3 regions of the Pseudoalteromonas sp. ABV4_021 genome follow, and region 2 is predicted to be linked to each of the others. Evidence: predicted binding sites of a transcription regulator. Region 2 holds the regulator's gene; each other region holds the start of a gene.
What was found. The regulator ArgR, encoded in region 2, controls arginine synthesis, uptake and breakdown. The targets are predictions, from matches to a motif close to ANTGAATANNTATTCANT.
Positions count from the first base shown of each region.

Region 1 (5,042 bases), 1.6 Mb from region 2:
CGCCATTTTGTGCTGCTATCGCTTCAGCTTGTTTTACAATTTGTGCATCAGGTGATGCGCCTTTAGGGCATACTGCGACAAAGTCAGTACCTAAGGTTGCCGCTAATAGCATCAGTGAGTGCGTAACATTGTTACCTTCACCTAAATAAGCCAATTTTAGTTGGCTTACGTCGCCGTAAATTTCAGTCAATGTCAATAAGTCAGCGAGTGCTTGGCATGGGTGATATAAATCACACAAACTATTTACAACCGGTACAGACGAAAATTCACTAAGCGTAGTTAATGTACTATGCGCCATTACACGCGCTACGATGCCATCAGCCCACGTGGAAATATTTAGGGCAAAATCTTTTACTGATTCACGTTGCCCCATTGCACCGTTTTGCTGATCTAAATAAACTGCATGTCCGCCGAGTTTGTTAATGCCGATGTCAAACGACAGACGAGTACGTAAACTTGGTTTTTCAAATAACGTAACAACCGATTTTCCTTTCAGCGCATCGGCAAAATCCATTGGGTTATTTTTAATTTGTAATGCTAAATTAAGTAATTCTAAGTTGGCTTCTTTGTTGAGTTCTAAGCCCGTAATAAATTGTTGAGTCATTGTTTTTCCTATGGCGTAATCTTGGTTCCCACATGCTCACCATTGAGCAATGCGATTAAGTTTTCTGGCTTTTGCCAGCTCGAGATATACACGCCACGTCGTAAATGTTGAGCAGCTTGCAAGCTGGTATTTACTTTTACCTGCATGCCGCCTTTAATGACTCCCTCTTCGATTAATGTACTGATATCAGTACTTGATAACTGATGTAATGGATTAAGCTTGTGATCTAATACTGCTTCTACATCTGTCATAAAAACCAGTTCCGCATCAAGCAATTGAGCGATACTAGCTGCTGCTTCATCGGCGTTTACGTTGTACCAGTTGCCTTCTAAGTCAAAACCAATTGAGCTCACAATCGGAAAACATCCCGCATTGAGTAGCGATTTAAGAATACTGGCATCGTTTTCAATGCAGGTACCGACTTGGCCAAGCGCTTTTAGCTTTTGCTCACTAACGAGCCCCGCTTCATAAAGACTTAAACCAACAGGCTTAAAACCATTACTAATTGCCGCGCCCATGAGTTGTTTATTTGCACAACCCGCAAGCGCACCAACAATGTAAGGCATTTGTTCACGCGGACTAATACGCAGGCCAAGATGTTTTGACGTAACAAAGCCCGCATCGCTTAACCAGCTATCAACAAGCGAGCCACCGCCGTGCACTAGAATAAATTTGTCTTCAGGCTTTTGATGTAACACATCAATTAACGCTTTTGCAGCGTCAATATTATTTAATACCGCGCCACCTAGCTTAATTACCCAATTAGCCATGATTTACTCCTTGAAAGCCCGTATGTGCTGCCAGTCCTAAGGTTAAGTTTATACATTGAAGTGCTTGGCCAGACGCGCCTTTAAGTAAATTATCAATCGCAGAGATCACAATGAGTTGATCACCCTGTAACTGCCAACCAATATCAACAAACGGCGTGTTCTCAACACCTTTAATTGATGGAATTGCATCGCCAAGTAAGCGAATTAAAGGCTCATCAGCAAGCACCTGATATGACTCAGCTATTTGCTTTAGAGAAGTGCCTGGTTTTACTTTGACATAGATAGTTTCAAGAATACCGCGCTTAAAATTGCCCAAATGCGGTGTAAACAACACCCTGTGGTCAAGGTATTTTTCAATTTCAGGGCCGTGTCTATGATTAAATAAACCGTAAGGTTTAAGGCTCACTTCGCAAAAATGCGTTGCCACATTGGCTTTACGCCCAGCGCCAGTAACACCAGAAACCGCATTGATAATCACAGTTTCATCAGTAAGTAAGCCAGCTTGTTTTAATGGTTTAAGCGCATTTAGCGCAGCGGTTGGGTAACAACCAGGTACTGCTACTAACTGTGCATTTTTGATTTGGTCTTTTTGCCATTCAACAAGACCATAAACAGCTTGTTCTAATAGCTCAGGGCTAGCGTGTTTAAAGCCATAATAGGTTTCATAGTCATCATTTGATGACAGACGAAAGCCTCCAGATAAATCAAATACTTTTTTGCCCATTGCTAAAAACTGAGGTGCAAGTTCGACACTGACTGAATGTTCAGTGCATAGGCAAATGGCATCGGCATTTTGTTCGATTACTGAAAATGCCTCACTATTTAACGGCGCTAGTTCACCTGCAACAATGCCATTTAGTTCAGGGTAAAGACTGGCAAGCGATTTACCTTTATCTAGGCTATTTTCAGACACATACATACCCACTAACTTTAGCGAGTTATGTAGAGAGATTAATTTGGCAAGCTCAGCACCTGAGTAACCGCTTGCACCAACGATAACGATATTCATATTTTTTCCAAAAAACTATTAAGGGTATAAAGACAAGTTTTCAAAAAGTGTTATCGTCGTAAAATTGAGTTCTGCATGCTGTTAGTCTCGGTACTAATTATTTCAAAATAATGAATTGAAATGCAGAATAAACCAATGTAAATTTATATTCAACTTTTTTGCATAATTATTTATTAAGTATTTTGAGGGAATCATGTCGCAATTACACTTTCTTGATATGTACGGTGCACTTATTGCCGCACCGTCGATTAGCGCAACGGTGCCATCACTCGACATGAGTAACCGCGAAGTCATCAATTTATTGGCAAGTTGGTGTGAATCTCTAGGCTTTGCAGTCGAAATTACGGAACTTGATAATAATCCCGGAAAATACAATCTAGCGGCAAAGCTAGGTACGGGTGAAGGCGGTTTAATGCTGGCAGGACATACAGACACAGTGCCATTTGACGATAGTCGTTGGCAGTTCGACCCGTTCAAATTAAGCGAACAAGACAACAAGTTTTATGGCTTAGGCAGTATCGATATGAAAGGCTTTTTTGCTTTTGTTTTAAATGCATTACAAGAAATAGATAACGATACTGGACTCGCTAATCTAAAACAGCCTATTACAATTTTAGCGACCGCAGATGAAGAAACCACAATGGCTGGCGCAATTGAAATCGCCAAACAGAATAAGCTAAAGCCGGCTCGTTGTATTATTGGTGAACCTACCGACATGGTGCCTGTGTATACTCATAAAGGACATATGTCGACAGCAATTCGTGTAACAGGTAAAGCAGGTCATAGCTCTGATCCTGATGCGGGTTTAAACGCGATAGAAGTCATGCAGCTTGTAATTAGCCAGCTATTAAAACTAAAAGAAGACATAAAGAATAAATATTCATTATCAGATTTTAAAATACCCTACCCGACTTTAAACCTTGGGCACATCCATGGTGGTGACAATGCCAACCGCATTTGTGGTTGTTGCGAGTTACATATTGATATGCGCCCAATTCCCGGCATTAGTATTCCAGAACTTCAAGCAATGCTGTTGCAGGCAGTAGCACCGATAAATAACCAATATCCAAACGCGGTAGCGGTACATGATTTACACGAACCTATTCCCGCGTTTTCAGGCAGCACAGACAGCAGTTTAGTAAAGCTTGCTGAAAAGCTGTCTGGTGAACAAGCACAAGCGGTAAACTATTGCACCGAAGCGCCTTTTTTACAGCAGCTTGGTTGTGAAACAATCGTAATGGGTCCAGGCTCAATACAACAAGCCCATCAGCCCGATGAATTTTTAGCGATGGAAAAAATAAAACCAAGCCAAGAGCTGATTAAACAACTTATTGTCGCATCTTGTTTCTAAAGCCCCTCGCCTTTTTCATGCAGCTTAATAAAGGCGTTAAAGATCAGCTCATCAATATCACAAAATGGTGAGCTGTCGATGACACCCGTTATTAACTCAATAGGGCTATCATGCTGCACGTCAAAATCAATGTCATTCATTTGCGAAATCAAACAGTCAAGTAGCTCTTGCGTATTGTGTTTGTCCGCATTACTTACTAGCGCAACAAATCCATTTTCATCATAACGGGCGATTAAATCAGTCGCTCTAAATGTAGTTTTATAAAGTTCAGCTGTTGTCTTTAAAATAGTCGTATACTTCTGGCGATCATGACGATAACTAAGCAGCCCTTTCATAAACAAATACACTACCGAAACTTTAAGATTTAACTTTTGACACACCTTTAAACTAATCGGCGCTAATAACTTAAAACCAGCTTTGTTTGATAACCCTGTTACAGGGTCAGTGGTATTTGGTAATTTATTTACTAACTCAAGTTCCACAAGCACCGCAAGCTCTTTCAACAAGGTAATATCGTCGGTATTAAAATTACGAGGTTTGCTATCAATAATGCACAAGGTACCCAGACGGCATCCATTTTCATGCTCAAGAGGGATCCCCGCATAAAACCGAATATTTGGCTCGCCCTGTACCAACGGGTTATCTGCAAAACGCTCATCCGCTAAAGTATCTGTTACAACCAATGCTTGCTCACTCAAAATTGCATGGCCGCAAAAGGAAATATCACGCGGTGTTTCACTTGCTGTTAAACCGACACAAGACTTAAACCATTGTCGCTCTTTATCAACTAACGATACCAATGCGATAGGCACGTTAAACATTTTAGCGGCAATTTGCGTAACTCTATCAAGCCTTTGCTCAGGCGGTGTATCTAGCACATTTAAGTTTTGCAGGGTTTTAATTCTTGTATTTTCATTGGCTGGTAAATCGGGGGTTAGCATAGTGAACTCTCACATTACATTACACACAGTATAGGCAACATTGAGTTAAATACAGTGTTCGCAAACAGCTAATTGAAACATTTACTTTTAGCACGCTCGTGCTATTATGAGTAAAGGTCAAGAAACAAAACAGCAGATCCTCGCAACAGCGTTAAAAATTGCTACACAGTCAAGCTTAGACAACCTCACTATTGGCGGCCTTGCAGTTGCCACAGGCATGTCCAAATCGGGCTTGTTTTCGCATTTTAAATCAAAAGAAACGCTACAATTGAATGTACTAACATTCGCCAATGAACTTTTTCAAAGCACGGTTATTCAGCCAATCAACCGCGAGCTTGATCCTCTTGCTCAATTACTTAGCTTGTGT
Region 1 is NZ_JBSWVB010000001.1:667,090-672,131, reverse strand. It holds gene ACXAFE_RS03145 (ornithine carbamoyltransferase) at 1-604, opposite strand, end outside; gene argB (acetylglutamate kinase) at 613-1,374, opposite strand; gene argC (N-acetyl-gamma-glutamyl-phosphate reductase) at 1,367-2,383, opposite strand; gene argE (acetylornithine deacetylase) at 2,577-3,734, shown strand; gene ACXAFE_RS03125 (GAF domain-containing protein) at 3,731-4,675, opposite strand; gene ACXAFE_RS03120 (TetR/AcrR family transcriptional regulator) at 4,782-5,042, shown strand, end outside.
Region 1: a site for ArgR is predicted at 2,541-2,558, ahead of argC (N-acetyl-gamma-glutamyl-phosphate reductase). Genes of this name have one in related genera too.

Region 2 (5,042 bases):
ACTGCTACCAAAATGCCTTGGCGGAACGCGTAAACGGTATACTGAAAAACGAGTATTTACTGACAAAGCCTAATAACTTGGAAGAAGCTGCGAAAATGGTGAAACAATCCATTGATATCTATAATCAAAGAAGGCCACACACGGCTTTAAAATACAAAACGCCCGATGAAGTGCATCGAGCGTTTTAATATTAAAAGTGTCAACCCATGCTAGTATGGGTCAAACAACTTATCGCGGCATTAACCGTTGATGAAGTCGATGCCTTCCTGAATGTCTTTGTTAAGCGTTTCAAGCATGTCGTTCTTTGCTTTCTCTTCGAATGCGCTAAGCTCACCGTAAGAAAGAATTTCTTCAACACCGTTTTTGCCTAAACGTACTGGGTGTGCGAAGTATGCTGCGTCACCACCGTCGATTGCAACGTATGCGTAGTCGATAACACCTTCTTCACCTTGTAAGCCTTTAACTAAAGACTGAGTGAAACGTGCAGCTGCTGCGCCCATTGAAAGTGTCGCTGAACCGCCACCCGCTTTTGCGTTAACAACTTCAGTACCTGCGTTTTGAATACGTGGAGTAAGTGCTTCAACTTCTTCTGCAGTGAACTCAACACCTTCAACTTGTGAAAGAAGAGGAAGAATAGTTGTACCTGAGTGACCACCGATTACTGGTACTTTAACAGAAGCAACGTCTACGCCTTTAAGTTCAGCGATAAACGCTTCTGAACGGATAACGTCTAGTGTCGTTACACCGAATACACGGTTAGCTTCGTAAGTACCTGCCTTTTTGAATACTTCAGCAACGATTGGTACAGTGCCGTTTACAGGGTTAGTGATAACACCTACAAGCGCCTTAGGACAGTTTTTAACAATGCCTTCAGCAAGTGTTTTAACAATGCTTGCATTAACATTGAATAAGTCTGCACGGTCCATACCCGGCTTACGCGGCATACCTGCTGGAATAATTACGATATCTGCGCCAGCAAGTGCTGCATCTAAATCGTCTTTACCAAAACCTTCAACTTTAACTGCAGTTGGGATATGTGATAGGTCAACAGCAACACCTGGAACAACTGGCGCTACATCATATAACGATAGCTCAGAACCAGCTGGTAATTGTGTTTTAAGTAATAAAGAAAGGGCCTGGCCGATACCACCAGCTGCGCCTAAAACTGCAACTTTCATGTGAATTCTCCGTGATTAGAGGTAGGTATTTAAAAAAGTGCCATAAAGATAATGAAAAGTGCGCATAAAAACAAATAAAACAGGTATTTTTTATATAAATCTCGACCATAGTTGTAAACTTTATCCGACTAGATTAGTTGACAACGCTATCAATTAAAAAAATCGCGTTTTCATTGAGATTAATTCAACTCTAATTGAATTAAGATGACGATTTTATTAATGCAATTAGCCCTAACTTGTGTAAAATTTAAGGTAACGTCCATCAATTGGTTAAACAGCCCGTTCACATGCAAATACAAGATAAACAAGAAGCGCTGGTTAAAGCGTTCAAAGCCCTTTTAAAAGAAGAAAACTTTGGTTCACAAGGCGAGATTGTTGATGCCTTAAAAGACATGGGTTTTGACAATATTAGTCAGAGCAAAGTGTCTCGCATGTTAAGTAAATTTGGCGCTGTACGTACACGTAATGCAAAACAAGAGATGGTGTATTGTTTACCCGCAGAAATGGGTGTACCGACAGCGAAAAGCCCGCTGCGCCAGCTGGTAATTGATATTATGCATAACGAAATGATGATCATCATTCGTACCAGTCCAGGTGCTGCACAACTAATTGCGCGTTTGCTCGATTCACTTGGTAAAGCAGACGGTGTGTTAGGCACCATTGCCGGTGATGACACGATTTTTATCGCCCCTGAAAAAGTCTCTGAAATTGACGTTACACTAGAACGCGTTAAAAAGTTATTCGAAAACGTTTAAAACTAATTAAGAGAGTTTTGTGTCGCATAACTCTCTTAAACTCTAGCTTGTTAAATCTAACTAGCTAATTCCCTAAGCATATTCACAGATGGTGCAAAAAACGCCGCACCAAAATCACTTTTCGCAAACTCCAGCCACATATCTGGGCCATTATCATCAATGTAGCCTAAACGGTGTTTGAGAAGCGTTTGAAACGCATAGCCATTATTTGCACAGCTAATAAATAAAAAGCCCTGTTGGTTAATATCAGCAAATGGCATGCCTTGATTTAAAAATAATGCATTGCCATGTTCATCGTAAAGCTCTGTACGAGCACTATGGCTGTTTTCCGGAGCGCAGCTAACCGCTTGGTTAGAATTAGCCATTCGCCCCATTACAATTTCTTGTTCTGCTTTTGAGATTTCTTGCCACGCCTTTAAATCATAACGATAACGCTGCACATGAATATAGCTGCCCGCAGAAAATGCAGCGTCTTCATCTCCCACTAAAGCAACAAGCTGCTTTTTGCGACCATGGGGATTAGCTACACCATAAATAAAGCCATTTAGGTCACGACCGTCTAAATAATGAAAACACTTTACTTGGTCAATCAGTTCAATATCACCACTCAGTAATTCAATCACTTCCATCACAAACAAATGAACTACATCAAGGCGATCTGCCCTAATTTGAATCATTAAATCTATTGGACGTGATGGCGTAGCATGCTCAATATGTTCAAATTGCGGAAAACCCGCCAACGTTTTTGGCATTTTACTGGGGTAAATATGTGGCCAGAACTGTGAACCTATCGCCACAACACAAGACACAAGTGCTTCTGAAAATTCGTGATCAAACCGCTCTTGCATATCAATAATACTTGCCAATTTTTTCGACAAGCTGAGTTCTTGGCCATCTAATACATTTAAAAATAAATGCACACCATGTAAATTGGCTTCAGCACAAACTCCTGATTGCGCTTGTGGCATAGCGGGTTTCCTACTTAATTGTTATTAGTATAAGCGAAATAATTAACCAAATGCGGACGAACATCAATAGCTAATCGCTGACCATAAGCATAGCGCTGATGTTGCGTGCATGGAATTTCAAGCTCTTGTTGCCCTAGTTTTACACGACATAAATAGCGATTACCAACAAAACGGCTCGCGACAAACTCGCCTACTCCCTGTTCGTTTTCGCTCAAAGTTAAATATTGAGGCTTTAAGTATATACAGCCTTTTCCTGACACCTCATTTTGGTCATTGGTAACAGGTTCAAGTGAAGTAATCGTGCCAAACTCAGTTTTAAATTCAGTGCTGGATGTCGCTTCTGCATCGATAAAAATACCAGCACTTAAAAATGCCGCAACACCTTTTGTCGCAGGTTTGCGATAAAGTGCTTCTGCCGTGCCTAATTGTGCAATTTTGCCCTCTTCCATAATTGCCAATTTATCAGCAAAGGCAAAAGCTTCCTCTTTGGAATGGGTTACAAAAATAGCGGAAACTTGCTGATCTTTAATAATACGGCGAATATCATCAATTAATTGAAAACGTACTTGGTGATCGATATTGGAAAATGGTTCATCAAGTAGCAATAAGCTCGGTTTATACGCGAGCGCGCGAGCAATTGCCACGCGCTGTTGCTGACCACCTGATAATTGGTGAGGATAGCGCTCAGCAAATGCCTCGAGCTTAATCAGTGACAGCATTTCTTTAACACGCTCATTGCGTACACTCGAGGATTCTTTATGTAAGCCAAACGCAATGTTTTGCTCAACGGTTAAATGAGGAAACAACGCATAGTCTTGAAACATCATACCGATATTGCGCTCTTGTGGCGGCACATAAAGCGAATCACCGTTAACCGCAACTTGCGCAATCGAGATATCGCCTTTGCTAGGTTTCAACAAGCCAGCAATTGCTTTTAACGTGGTGGTTTTGCCACAGCCACTTGCACCGAGTAAACACACAATTTCATTGTCTTTTACCTGCAATGACAAATCTTTTAAGATCGGTTTGCCATTGTAGCTATATTCTAAATTGTTAATCGACAAATTACTCATGAGATGCTTTAGCTTCCATAGTGTTATTAACTAAATATAAAGGGATTAAACCGACGAGTACGATAAATAACGCCGACACTGAGGCAAGCTCTAGTTGCTCATCACTGACGTATTGGAAAACATAGGTTGCCAGCGTTTCAAAGTCAAAAGGACGTAATAACAGTGCCGCAGGTAACTCTTTCATACATTCAATAAATACAATTAAACCAGCAGTAAGCATACCGCGCTTAAGCAGCGGCATATGTACTCGGCGCAAAGTATTGCCTGCACTTACACCCATTGAATGACTTGCCATGTCGAGCGATGGTGAAATACGCGCATAGCTAGATTCTATTGCACCTTGTGAAATCGCATAAAAGCGCACAACGTAAGCAAACATTAAGGCAAAAATAGAACCACTAAACAACAATCCTGGCTCGGCAAACCACTGTGTTGATTCGGCAACCATATTGAGCTGTTGATCAAGTGCGGTAAGCGGCAGTAGCACTGCTATTGCTAATACAGTGCCAGGTAATGCATAACCAGTACTGGCAACTTTGCCTGGCATTCCTGCCCAGCGCGACAAGCTTGAACGTTGATAGAAATTCACCAACACACTTAACGCAACACAAACAAAACTCACTATTAGCGCTATTTTCAAACTCTGCCACGCATATAAAAACGCATCGCTATTGAACGCTTCACTAAAATAGCTCACTGCGTAACTCATCAAAATAAGAATTGGCAGCACAAACCCAGCAAAAAGTATTAATGCACAATAGGCTGTTGCTAACCACGCTGATTTTCCTGATAGGTAGTAAAGTGGTTCGTTATTCTCACTTGCACCACGCTCAAATACCGCTTGGTTGCGTCGGCTAAATTTTTCTACACCTATCACGACAAACAAAAACAGCAACATAATGCCGGAGATTTTCGCTGCCGCAGTAAGTGAATAGTAACCAAGCCAGGTATCGTATACTGCGGTTGTCAGGGTACTTACTGCAAAATAATTTACAGTTGCAAAATCTGCCATTGATTCCATGCTGATAAGTGCTAGTGCCGCAGCAATTGCGCCACGCCCTAGCGGGA
Region 2 is NZ_JBSWVB010000001.1:2,233,344-2,238,385, forward strand. It holds one part of gene ACXAFE_RS10410 (IS3 family transposase) at 1-188, shown strand, start outside; gene mdh (malate dehydrogenase) at 240-1,178, opposite strand; gene argR (transcriptional regulator ArgR) at 1,466-1,933, shown strand; gene ACXAFE_RS10425 (Dyp-type peroxidase) at 1,990-2,901, opposite strand; gene ACXAFE_RS10430 (ABC transporter ATP-binding protein) at 2,916-3,974, opposite strand; gene ACXAFE_RS10435 (ABC transporter permease) at 3,967-5,042, opposite strand, start outside.

Region 3 (5,042 bases), 670 kb from region 2:
ACGGCTTTCTGTACGGAAATTCGCAGCAACAGCTGTTGAGTACGCAGTTTCCATTAAGTTATCTAGCTCTAAACACTCAATACGTTGCGTGTTGAACTCAGATGATTTGTCGTCAAGACGTGCGTGCTGTAAGCGTTCACGAATTTCTTTAAGCTCTGTAAGACCTGTTGCCATTGCATCACCTTCACGGAATACCGAGAAGTTAAGCTGCATACATTTTTGTAGGTCTTTCTTGATCTGTACTGGATCTTCACCTTGGCCTGGTTTAGAAGTTTCCCAACGATTGAAACGAGCCATCGCTGCTTCTAGATCAGATTCTGAGGCGTCTTTTGAAATTTCAGCATCTTTCAGGTATTGACCAAGGAAGTTACCCGCTGCACGACCAAATACAACAAGGTCAAGTAGTGAGTTACCACCTAAGCGGTTTGCACCGTGTACAGATACACATGCAATTTCACCAACTGCGAATAAACCTTCAACTAATTTCTCATTACCTGCACCATCAACGTTAATAACTTGACCATTAACGTTAGTTGGTACACCACCCATCATGTAGTGACATGTTGGGATTACTGGAATTGGCTCTTTTGCAGGGTCAACGTGTGCGAATGTCTTAGAAAGATCACAAACACCTGGAAGACGTAGGTTTAGCATTTCAGCACCTAAGTGGTCTAACTTAAGTTTGATGTGCGTACCCCATGGGCCTTCACAACCACGGCCTTCACGGATTTCTGTCATCATTGCACGAGCAACAACGTCACGACCCGCTAAGTCTTTAGCGTTTGGTGCGTAACGTTCCATGAAACGTTCACCGTCTTTATTTAGAAGGTAACCACCTTCACCACGACAACCTTCAGTTACAAGTGTACCTGCACCTGCAATACCCGTTGGGTGGAACTGCCACATTTCCATGTCTTGCATTGAAATGCCAGCACGTGTTGCCATACCAACACCGTCACCTGTGTTAATGTGCGCGTTTGTTGTTGATGCGAAGATACGACCTGCACCACCAGTTGCTAAAACAACCGCTTTAGATTTGAAGTAAACTACTTCGCCGCTTTCGATATCGATAGCAGTACAACCAACTACGTCACCCTTGTCGTTTTTAACAAGGTCTAATGCGTACCATTCAGAAAACACATTTGTTTTATTTTTAACGTTTTGTTGGTATAGACAGTGAAGAAGCGCGTGACCAGTACGGTCAGCTGCTGCTGCAGTACGTGCAGCTTGTTCACCACCAAAGTTTTTCGATTGACCACCGAAAGGACGTTGGTAAACACGGCCATTTTCAAAACGTGAAAATGGTAGACCCATGTTTTCTAATTCTGTAATTGCTTCAGGACCTGTTTTGGTCATGTATTCAATCGCGTCTTGGTCACCGATGTAATCAGAACCTTTTACCGTATCGTACATGTGCCATTCCCAGTTATCTTCGTGGGAATTACCTAAAGCAACTGTGATACCACCTTGTGCAGACACCGTATGAGAACGGGTTGGGAATACTTTAGAAATAAGTGCACAAGTTTTACCTGATTCACTGATAGCCAATGCAGCACGCATACCCGCACCACCGGCACCAATTACTACAGCGTCAAATTCTCTTGTTGAAATAGCCACTTACACACTCCAAAGAACAAAGAAACCAACAGCTACATATGCAAAAGCCATTAGGTTTAGGAAAAAGCCTAGGATTGCACGCAATTTAGCGTTCTTAACATAGTCAGTTAGAACTTGCCACAAACCAATACGGGTATGAACCATCATGCAAACTAGCGCAGCTAAGGTATACACTTTTACTGCTAAGTTAGAAAATAATCCCTGCCACGCTTCAAACGTTACAGTTGGAGTAGTAAGAAAATACCCTAAGATAAACAGAGCATATGACGCTAATACAAGTGCTGTTGCACGTAATGATACAAAATCTTGTACACCGTCGCGTTTTAGAGATGCTTGATTAACTACCATATCCATACTCCTGCTAACACGGCTAATACAACCCATAGTGCCATTACAAACTTAGCACTTGCGTTACCTGAACCTAATTCTTCGAAACGACCTGTATCCATTAGAAGGTGACGTACACCTGCAATTAAGTGATACAGAAGCGCGATAACCGCACCCCATGCAATGAATTTGGCAATGAACCCGGTAAACAGGCTCTTGACGAATTCAAAACCTTGAGGAGAAGAAAGTGATTCAGACCATGCCCAAATTACAAAAGATAAAGCGAAGAACAACGCCACACCTGAGATACGGTGCAGAATTGAAGCTTTAGCAGTTGCTGGCATCGAGATAGTAGATAAATCTAGATTTACAGGTCTTTGCTTTTTCACTGTTACTTGCCCATTGACTCTAAGGAGTCCAACTATTGTTGTTATAACCCACCAAAATATTGATGGAACCATCAAAGCGAAATTTGCCACACTGCGATGACGAGTCGCGGTATGAAAAAACAGCATTCGCTCCAGACGAAAGGCATTCACCTTTTAGAATGCCTACCACAGTATATAAGACCATATGGCCTATTACAATTCTTGTTTAATAAGAGGTGCTTGCGAAGTAGCCATTGGTATAATATTTATCCGTTTGAAGAATAGTTATCATCAATTGATGCATTTAAATTGACTTTCTTCCCTATTTATAAGTTAGAATAGATAGAATTTGCTTAACATCCGTATCAAAAATAACAAACTGGTTTGTTATATTTAAAGGAGATAATTAGATGGCAGACAAAAAAGCCACGGTCCATATTGATGGGCTAGATCCTATCGAACTTCCTATTTACTCTGGCACAGCTGGTCAGGACGTTATCGACGTTCGCACCCTAGGCAGCCATGGTTACTTCACGTTCGACCCGGGTTTCATGTCTACTGGTTCATGTGAATCAGCTATCACGTACATTGATGGTGCTAAAGGTGTTTTACTACACCGCGGCTACGCAATCGACGATTTAGCTGAACAATCAAACTATATCGAACTATGTTACTTACTATTAAATGGTGAGTTACCAAATGCCGAGCAGTTAGCTGGTTTTGAAAACGAAATCACAACTAACACTATGCTTCACGAAAAAATTGGTGCTTTCTTCCAAGGTTTCCGTGTAGATTCACACCCAATGGCAATGCTATGTGGTGTTGTTGGTGCACTTTCTTCTTTCTACCACAAAGATTTAGACATCACTGATCCAGCACAACGTCACCGTAGCGCTGTTCGTCTAATTGCAAAGTTACCAACAATTGCGGCGATGTGTTACAAGTACAACATCGGTCAACCGTTCGTATACCCACGCAACGATTTAAGCTATGCAGAAAACTTCTTACACATGATGTTCTCTGTACCTGCGGAAAAATTCGAAGTAAGCCCAGTTCTTGCAAAAGCAATGGACCGCATCTTCATGCTTCACGCAGATCACGAACAAAACGCGTCAACATCGACTGTACGTTTAGCAGGTTCATCAGGCGCTAACCCGTATGCATGTATCTCAGCTGGTATTGCATCACTTTGGGGCCCTGCGCACGGTGGTGCTAACGAAGCATGTCTAACAATGTTAGAAGAAATCGGTTCAGTAGACCGTATCGATGAGTACGTTGCAAAAGCGAAAGATAAGAACGACCCGTTCCGTCTAATGGGCTTCGGTCACCGTGTTTACAAGAACTTCGACCCACGTGCAACAGTAATGCGTGAAACGTGCCACGAAGTACTTAAAGAATTAAACATTGAAGACCCACTACTTGACGTAGCAATGCGTTTAGAGCAAATCGCACTAGAAGACCCATACTTCATCGAGAAGAAACTTTACCCTAACGTAGATTTCTACTCAGGTATCATTCTTAAAGCGATTGGTATTCCAACAAGCATGTTCACTGTAATCTTTGCAATGTCACGTACCGTTGGTTGGATCTCACACTGGGATGAGATGCTATCTCAACCTGGTCAGAAGATCGGTCGTCCTCGTCAGTTATACACTGGTGAAACAAAGCGTGATTATAAAGACGTAACGTCTCGTTAATCCTCTTTGAGTTTAAAAAAGCCGCAACTTGCGGCTTTTTTAATGTCTAAATCCCGTCAATAATTGCGAAAATTAGTGTATTTCATTAAAATCGCCGCTCGCATTCTCAGGTGGCACTATGTTAGATAATCAAAAAATTCGTTCTCATTTTCCATTTTTTAAACACACAGAGTCTGTTTATTTAGATAATGGTGCAACCACGCAAAAACCTCAGAACGTGATTGATGCAATTACCGAGTTTTATACGTGCCACAATGCCAATGTGCATCGAGGTGTCAGTGAATTTGCATCAAACAGCACCGCCTTATACGAACAAACACGCACAAAATTAGCACACTATTGCCAGGTAACAGCGGAACAAATTGTTTGGACAAAAGGCGCTACTGAAGCGATAAACTTGGTTGCCAGCTCGATTGATGCGCATATCGAGCAAGGTGATGTTATTATTATTTCAGCGCTTGAGCACCACGCCAATATTGTGCCTTGGCAAATGCTGTGTAAACGCACAGGCGCAACGCTTCACATTCTGCCAGTCGACGCAAATGGTGTGCTAAATTTAGATGTTAGTTTAACCATGATTAATACGCTAAAACCAAAACTGATGGCGATTAGTCACGCATCAAATACTTTAGGTAATATTTTACCAATACAAGACTTGCTTAATGCCGCTCACGCTATCAATGCTATTACTTTGGTTGATGGTGCACAAGCGATGCAACATTTAAGGCCAAATATTGGTTCGCTAAACTGTGATTTTTATGTGCTTTCTGCACACAAAATGTTTGGGCCGACTGGCGTTGGCGCATTAATCGCTAAACCACACAGCCTATCTTTACTGTCAACTTACCAAACAGGCGGCGAAATGATAGAACGCGTTAGTTTTAATGAAACAAGCTTTCGCCACGGTAACGCTCGTTTTGAAGCTGGCACGCCCAATATAGCCGGTGTGATTGGTTTTTCTGCTGCACTTGATTTTATGGACTCAAGCGAGATGGCAATGCAACTAGCTGTTGAAAAGGCGCTCTATCATTAC
Region 3 is NZ_JBSWVB010000001.1:1,568,078-1,573,119, forward strand. It holds gene sdhA (succinate dehydrogenase flavoprotein subunit) at 1-1,617, opposite strand, end outside; gene sdhD (succinate dehydrogenase, hydrophobic membrane anchor protein) at 1,618-1,965, opposite strand; gene sdhC (succinate dehydrogenase, cytochrome b556 subunit) at 1,959-2,333, opposite strand; gene ACXAFE_RS07430 (citrate synthase) at 2,723-4,009, shown strand; gene ACXAFE_RS07435 (aminotransferase class V-fold PLP-dependent enzyme) at 4,128-5,042, shown strand, end outside.
Region 3: a site for ArgR is predicted at 2,610-2,627, ahead of ACXAFE_RS07430 (citrate synthase). Genes of this name have one in related genera too.